DNA from 2 places in the Solibacillus sp. FSL W7-1472 genome. Region 2 is predicted to be linked to the other one. Evidence: riboswitches for the same ligand, from Rfam matches in the RefSeq annotation. Region 2 holds a riboswitch; the other holds the start of a gene.
What was found. Region 2 has a riboswitch for FMN ahead of ribE (riboflavin synthase). Riboswitches for the same ligand answer to the same signal wherever they lie in the genome.
Positions count from the first base shown of each region.

Region 1: linked by a shared signal. The riboswitch ahead of MKY07_RS06120 (ECF transporter S component) and the one ahead of ribE (riboflavin synthase) in region 2 are both predicted to bind FMN.

Region 1 covers NZ_CP150208.1:1,271,409-1,275,343, forward strand. The annotation lists gene MKY07_RS06115 (hypothetical protein) at 1-1,008, shown strand, start outside; FMN riboswitch at 1,113-1,286, shown strand; gene MKY07_RS06120 (ECF transporter S component) at 1,531-2,106, shown strand; gene brnQ (branched-chain amino acid transport system II carrier protein) at 2,284-3,636, shown strand; gene MKY07_RS06130 (YitT family protein) at 3,689-3,935, opposite strand, start outside.
Region 2 covers NZ_CP150208.1:2,046,939-2,050,873, reverse strand. The annotation lists gene MKY07_RS10085 (VC0807 family protein) at 1-422, opposite strand, end outside; FMN riboswitch at 741-878, shown strand; FMN riboswitch at 979-1,112, shown strand; gene ribE (riboflavin synthase) at 1,233-1,868, shown strand; gene ribB (3,4-dihydroxy-2-butanone-4-phosphate synthase) at 1,883-2,494, shown strand; gene ribE (6,7-dimethyl-8-ribityllumazine synthase) at 2,510-2,974, shown strand; gene MKY07_RS10065 (PadR family transcriptional regulator) at 3,113-3,430, shown strand; gene MKY07_RS10060 (DUF2812 domain-containing protein) at 3,423-3,935, shown strand, end outside.

The sequences.
Region 1 (3,935 bases), 780 kb from region 2:
ATCAGCGCACAATTTATAGGGAATAATGAGTCCGTCACAATGCAAAATGAAACATTTGACATTCAGACTCCAGAAACGGAAGAAAATATGACGATGAGTGCAAAAGAAGATGCGTCTACACAAAATGAGCGCTCCATGATTAATAGTTTTACGACGGAAGCTCAACCGGAGCAAACGTTAGTTTATGAAAATGAGCTTGCCGACAACACATTATTAGAAATTGGTCTTGCAGGGGATGATGCAGAAAGCGTACCAGTGAGCATATTGATTCCAAATGAAGTTGTTGCCGAAAAAACAGGTACAGAAAATCCGTCAAAGCTGGAACTTTATAATACATTCAGTCCGTTGCTTGATGAACAGTCGCTCGGGTTTAATGAATATCATCCTTACAAGGGTGAATTGCGAGAAGAAGGGAACACGCTAGTTCACATATTGCCGGAGGGTCACCAATATGATGCAGGAACAGCTTCCTTATCGAATTATCTTGGTTCACTTGTCGATACTTTCAGTGATGCATATACGGAAGTGCAAATAGAAAATATCTCCGGAAAACCAATTTACTTCGATCATATTGGCGATGTAAATGAGCCGTTTCTATTAAATGATGAGAACGCTCAATATAATTATTTTATGTATCAGATGCGCAATGGGGCGGTATATTTAAGTCCGAATTTCCGAATGAGCTTTACAAATGTCGAAGAAGCAATCAAAAATATGACGGTGGAAGCGAACGATATATATAGAACGGTTATATTGCCAGGTGTATATTTAAAAGTTGAAGACGCTGAATCAGTCGTTACGATTACATTTGAAGAGCCTTTAAACTTGGAGAATTACGAGCCTGCACAAGCAATGCGAATGATTGAAGGGTTAATAATGACAGCGGCAAGTTTTGATAAACAAGTCAAATTCGAAAATATTGTACAGGAACAATGGGGCGGTTTTGATTTCACAAAACCAGTGGAGAAGCCGATTGCTGCAAATCGTATCCATTATGAATTTCAATAATCCAAATTAATTTACTAGGAATTGTAAGCAATGGGCTTTACAATTCCTTTTTTTTATATATAATAAGAATTGTAGCAAGGTAATTGTTACATAATTTCATATTGATTCATCTTCGGGGCAGGGTGTAACTCCCGACCGGCGGTAATAAAAGTGATAACCTCTGACCATTTACTTGGAGGAAGTTATGTCAAACTTTTCGAGCCCGCGAGCCACTTTTGTGTGCAGGATTTGGTGCAATTCCAAAGCCGACAGTATAGTCTGGATGGGAGAAGGTGAAGGTACGGTCGTCATTTTTTTGAAAATGCCGTGCTTTGCAGTACTTATTTTCAAGTTCCTTATTTGTTGCGGAATATTTTTTCGTATACAAAAATCAGGAATTGCTGCAAATGCACTGATAGACCCTTTATTTAAGTGTGCCTATTTCTCCCTTATGCTCTATTTGAGTATAAGGGTTTTTTCATGAAATGATTTGATACGTCCTTTCTTCTTGCGAGATGGAATCAGCAAAGAGGAGAGATTTATATGCAAAAAAGAAGTTTAAAGTTACGATCATTCGTAACAATCGCAATGCTGAGTGGAGTTTCATTTGTTCTAATGTTGTTAAACTTCCCACTACCATGGTTCCCAGTGTTTTTACAAATTGATTTCAGTGATGTGCCAGCATTGATTGCGGCAATTACAATGGGTCCTGTTGCGGGTATTCTAGTTGAACTTGTCAAAAATGTGCTTGACTGGATTTACACAGGGGCTCCTGAAGGGATTCCGGTAGGTCATATGGCAAACTTTGCTACAGGTGTATTATTCATTTTACCAGCTTACTATATTTATAAAAAATTCCCTTCTGCAAAAGGGTTAATGACAGGCTTAGTGGTTTCTACGGTTGTTATGTCACTAGGAATGGCAGCATTAAATTATGTGGCGTTCTTACCGCTGTATACGTACTTACTAGGCTTCGAATATAATATGTACGAAACGATCGTACTGGGTATTTTACCATTTAATATTGTTAAAGGAATTATGATGATTGTTGTCGTGACGATGCTTTACCGTACAATGCGTGTATGGATTGAAAATCAGCGCCGACAATATTTGGCTTAATTAAATAATAAAATTTGGAGCGATGTCGTAAAAGTGTTAACTTTATGACACCGCTCCTTTTATATTTACTATTACTATTGTCATTCTGTTATAGGGCTGATATGATATTGTACATTGTTAAGAAAATTAGGACGTTTCATTAAAACACCATGAAATGACATCTTGGGAGAGAATATGATGGACAAAAAAATACCATTTTCAACCTATGCAGTAATCGGAACGATGCTGTTTGGTATGTTTTTTGGAGCGGGAAATTTAATATTTCCGATTCAAATGGGGCAATTGGCAGGAACGAATTATTGGTTTGCGCTAATTGGCTTTTTAGTTACGGCAATTGGTTTGCCGTTTTTAGGAATTCTGGCAATCGGATTGTCGGGAAGTAATGGATTGCGTGATTTGGCAAGTAAAGTACATCCGGTGTTTGGATTGTTTTTTGCATTGGCTTTATATTTAACAATCGGGCCGTTTTTTGCAATTCCACGTACAGCAACCGTACCGTTTGTCGTTGGATTTGAACCGTTTATCGATCCTTCACAGGCAACATTGTGGCTAGCGGTATTCAGTTTTATTTTCTTCACGATAGTTTTTTACTTTTCGTTAAATCCGGCGAAAATAATGGACATTATCGGAAAATACTTAACGCCAGCCTTTTTAATATTTTTATTTGTATTAATCGGAATTAGTCTATTTTCTCCGATGGGGAAATTTGTTGAGCCTGCTGGGGCTTATATTAACGAGGCGTTTATGACAGGATTTAAAGAAGGCTATAATACGATGGATGCACTTGCTTCACTTGCGTTCGGTATTGTAGTCATCCATGCGATTAAACGGACAGGTATTACAGATAAAAAAGAAATTGCAAAAGCGACTTGGAAATCGGGTATTTTTGCAATGGCATTAATGATGCTAATATACGGTCTGATTGCTTACATGGGAGCATCAAGTGTAACCGCTATTGGTACATTTGAAAATGGCGGGCAAATTTTTGCGGCTGTAGCTGATCATTACTTCGGCTCATACGGTGCGATTTTGTTGGCGATTATTATTGTACTTGCATGTTTGAAAACAAGTATTGGGCTCATTACTTCATGCAGTGAGTTTTTCCATGAAGTGTTTCCGAAAATCAGCTATAAGACATTTGTAGTGATGCTATGTGCTGTTTCTTTTATCATTGCGAACTTTGGGTTAACGAATATTATTACATATGCGGTTCCGGTGTTGATGTTCCTTTACCCGCTGGCAATTGTGTTAATAATCCTGGCACTTTTAGGACCGTTGTTTCACTATAAAAAACCTGTATTTACAGGTGCGATTGTGCTGGTATTCTTTATTAGTATAATTGATGGATACAATGCATTGATCGGTAGTATACCGGCATTTGAAGTAAGTTTGTTGTCATCTATTTCAACGATCTATGCGGACTACTTGCCGCTTTATTCAATTGGCTTAGGATGGATTGTACCGGCTGTAGTTGGAGCTGTTATCGGATTATGTATTCCGAATCGCAGCGGTGAAGTAAATACGAATTAAAAAAATGGGTGTGTAAGAGGAAAAATTTCCTTTTACACACCCGTTTTCTGTTTTAGTGGATATTTTGCTTTTTGAAGTTTCCGCCTTTAACTTCGACTACTTCGTACACCGTCACAAAGGCATTCGGATCGATTTCACGAATGATTCCTTTTATTTTGCTTTCCTCCATTCGGTTAATTACACAAGTGATTTCTTGGAATTCCTGATGCGAGTAAGCACCGTATACCGTATTGAATGTGGCGCTTCGTCCTAAGCGGTCCCGGATCGTTTCGACCATTTTAAGTGGCTCGTTCGTAATA
Region 2 (3,935 bases):
ATCCCTTTTTGAAAGAACAAAGCTTTACTGTCCTTTCGTGCATAGCCTTGCAAATATGCAAAATCAATTGCAACATACAAAGGAAAAGGCTTTTTTATAATAAATAAAATTACATAGAGAAATGTGTAAAAAAGACCTAAATAAACATTATTCCAAATCATTTGCTCCGCTGAACCTGACAATAAATCTACTGTAGTACCTATAAGCATCGAGCCTAAAATAAACAAGCCCGTCACATTAAACTGCCGATCCTTAGCAAAGCGGTAAACAGTATAAATTATCCCGGGAACAGTGGACAGCAGCATCGCAGCATAGTCACCAAAAGGCTCTCGGCCAAACTTCCATATTGCATAGGGTAAAGCTGCATAAAACAGTAGTTCTAGAAAGATAAGATATTTATTCGATTGTGAATTATTCGCCATAAAAGCCTCCATTATCGTTAAAAAGGTATTTGTTTTTTTATATTACTGAAGATTATCCGACACTATATTTTATACAAATTAAAACTTAAAAAAAGCAACCAAGCAAATGAGAGACAATTAAAATCAGCTTGCAATAAGTCCTTTCTATTTTCTGTGATATTATGTATATTCTTCTACGTATTACCATGAGTAAAGTTTCAAAATATTAATTTGATAGAGGGGTAGATGTAAAAAGATTGAGGGAACAAAAAGTAAGTAAGTGCTAAAATACTATTAGCTTTTTAATTTATTTATGTTACAATAACTTTCAAATAAAATAATTTCCTTCGGGGTCGGGTGAAATTCCCAATCGACGGTGATGAGTTAATCTCTAAGCCCGTGAGCCACTTTTTTGTGTGCAGGATTTTGGTGCAAATCCAAAGCCGACAGTTATAGTCTGGATGGGAGAAGGAATGGCAACACATTTTTAAAATTTTTTGATTTTTAATGTGGTTTTTTGCTATACACTTTTCCTGTCGCGCCTTGTGACGGGATTTTTTTATTTCCATTGAAAAATAATTTCCTTCGGGGTCGGGTGAAATTCCCAATCGACGGTGATGAGTAATCTCTAAGCCCGTGAGCCACTTTTGTGTGCAGGATTTGGTGCAAGTCCAAAGCCGACAGTTATAGTCTGGATGGGAGAAGGAAGCAATGTCAGCAGTTTTTTGAAAATTATCTTCAAAAAGCTTATTTGATGATGCTCAATTTTCCTCTCATCGAACTCCGACTTCAATCGGGGTTCTTTTTTATTATTAAAAAGAGGTGAGCAGGATGTTTACAGGAATCATTGAAGAACTTGGAACGGTTGAAACGATCAGCCAGTCCACACAAGCGATGGAACTAGCCATTCGCGCAAGCAAAATTTTAGAGGATGTCCAACTCGGGGACAGTATTGCCGTTAACGGTGTCTGTTTGACCGTAAAGCATTTCTCGCCAACCGTATTTTTGGCGGATGTTATGCCGGAAACCGTCAAAGCAACCAGCCTCCAGCAATTAGCAGCAGGTAAGCCTGTCAATTTGGAACGGGCAATGTCGGCGAATGGTCGTTTCGGGGGGCATATTGTATCGGGCCACGTGGATGGGATAGCGACAATTCAACGGAAAAGACCGGTCGCCAATGCAGTTTATATTGATTTGGCAATGGAAAAGCATTTGATTGCAGAATGCATCAAGAAAGGCTCGATTACAGTAGACGGCACGAGTTTAACGATTTTTGAGGTGACAGACACATTCATTACCATTTCCTTAATCCCTCATACGTATGAGCAGACTGTACTAGGCTATAAAAAGCCAGGAGATGTTGTGAACATTGAAACAGATCTAATCGGAAAATATGTAAAAAAACATTTACAAAATCAAACGGGAAGTACGATTACAATGGACTTTTTGCAACGTACCGGATTTTAAAGGAGTGGTGATAAATGAATACGATTGAAGAAGCAATTCAGGCATTGAAAAACGGTGAGATTATTATTGTGTCAGATGACGAGAACCGTGAAAATGAAGGGGATTTTCTTGTGTTAGGAGAATTCGCTACACCGGAAAATATTAATTTTATGGCGCTTTATGGAAGAGGGTTAATTTGTACACCAATTTCATCTGCAATTGCAGAAAAGCTTTCCCTTCATCCAATGGTGCAAAGCAATACCGATACATATCAAACGGCTTTTACGATTAGTATCGATCATATCCATACAACGACAGGTATAAGTGCATTTGAGCGTTCTAAAACGATGTTAGCATTGCTGGATCCAGCAACAGAACCGGGGCATTTTCATCGTCCGGGCCATGTATTCCCCCTCATTGCAAAACAGGGGGGCGTGTTGGAACGTCGAGGGCATACGGAAGCAGGCGTTGACCTGGCAAAGCTTTGCGGTTCGAATGAAGTCGCGGTCATCTGTGAAATTATGAACGAAGATGGTTCAATGGCCCGCTTGCCGCAGCTCGAAAAGCTAGCGCAAAAACATAAACTGAAATTTATTACAATCGAAGACTTAGTTCAATATATAAAATTAACTACCGTATCGGTATAAAAAGGAGCAATTAAAATGGGAAAAACATTTGAAGCACAATTAGTCGGAACAGATTTGAAAATCGGAATTGTCGTTGGGCGATTCAATGAATTTATTAATGATAAGTTATTAAGCGGTGCACTGGATGGTTTAAAACGTCACGGTGTTGACGAAGCAAACATTGATACAGCATGGGTGCCAGGTGCTTTTGAAGTACCGTTTGTTGCAAAAAAAATGGCTGAAACAAATAATTATGATGCAGTAATCGGTTTAGGTACGGTCATTCGCGGATCAACTACACATTACGACTATGTATGTAACGAAGCAGCAAAAGGAATTGCCAAAGCAGGCTTGGATACAGGGGTTCCGGTAATTTTCGGTATTGTCACAACAGAAAATATCGAACAGGCGATTGAACGCGCTGGTACAAAAGCGGGTAATAAAGGCTACGACAGCGCAATGTCCGCTATTGAAATGGCAAACTTGAATAAGATGTTTTAAGAATGCTTAGTGCTGACCACTCCAACATGTTGGAGTGGTTTTTCGTTTTCTTTTAATAACAAGTTTACAAATTATTCCCTGTCATTTACTATTATGTCAGACGATATATCGCATGACATAATAGTTGGAGGAATGAATATGTCTTATAATGGCGGGCCAATGACTGAAGCAATGTACTACGTATTATTGGCGTTAATGCGTCCAAATCATGGCTATCAATTAATGCAGTCCATTACAGAAGTATCAAAAGGCCGTTTAACAATGGGGCCCGGAACGTTATATGGTGTCCTATCACGAATGCAAAAAGACGGATTAATCGCTTTGGCAAAAGACGATGGGCGGCGAAAAATATATGAAATTACGAAAGAAGGCGAGCATGCATTAAGAATAGAATATGCTCGTCTAAAATCTCTGATTTTCGACAGCAGTATATTAGAGGAGGGAAACGATGACTAAAATGGTGCGCAAAATCAGACCAACCAACTACTGGCGAATCGGAGAACACGAAAGCTGGTTTTCGGATATGTCGTTACAGGGGCTCCACCTTCATAAAATGGGAACAAATTTAGCCCATTTTAAAAAAGGTGACCCGAAGCGAATTGAATACCGGATTGAAGTGACAGATAGGAAATTAATTACCTATGAGCAAATTGATCTGTACGAGGAAAACGGCTGGAAGTATGTCACAAGCTATCAATGGTTTCATGTTTTCTCTTCACTAACTGAAAACAATGCACCCGAAATCCATACAGATTCTGCAGAACAGGCATTTACATTACAGCGGCTAAGTAAAAAACTCGTATTTAATTTAGTATGGATTTCTCTTGTAGTGGCCCTGATTCTAGGTATGCTTTTGGCAATGTGGTTTTTGGATGGAGCACCTGTATTACGTTTAGTTGAAGGATATGTCGTACAGCAAAGTATCCTTACTCTCGTCTATATTCACTATGTTTTTTACGCC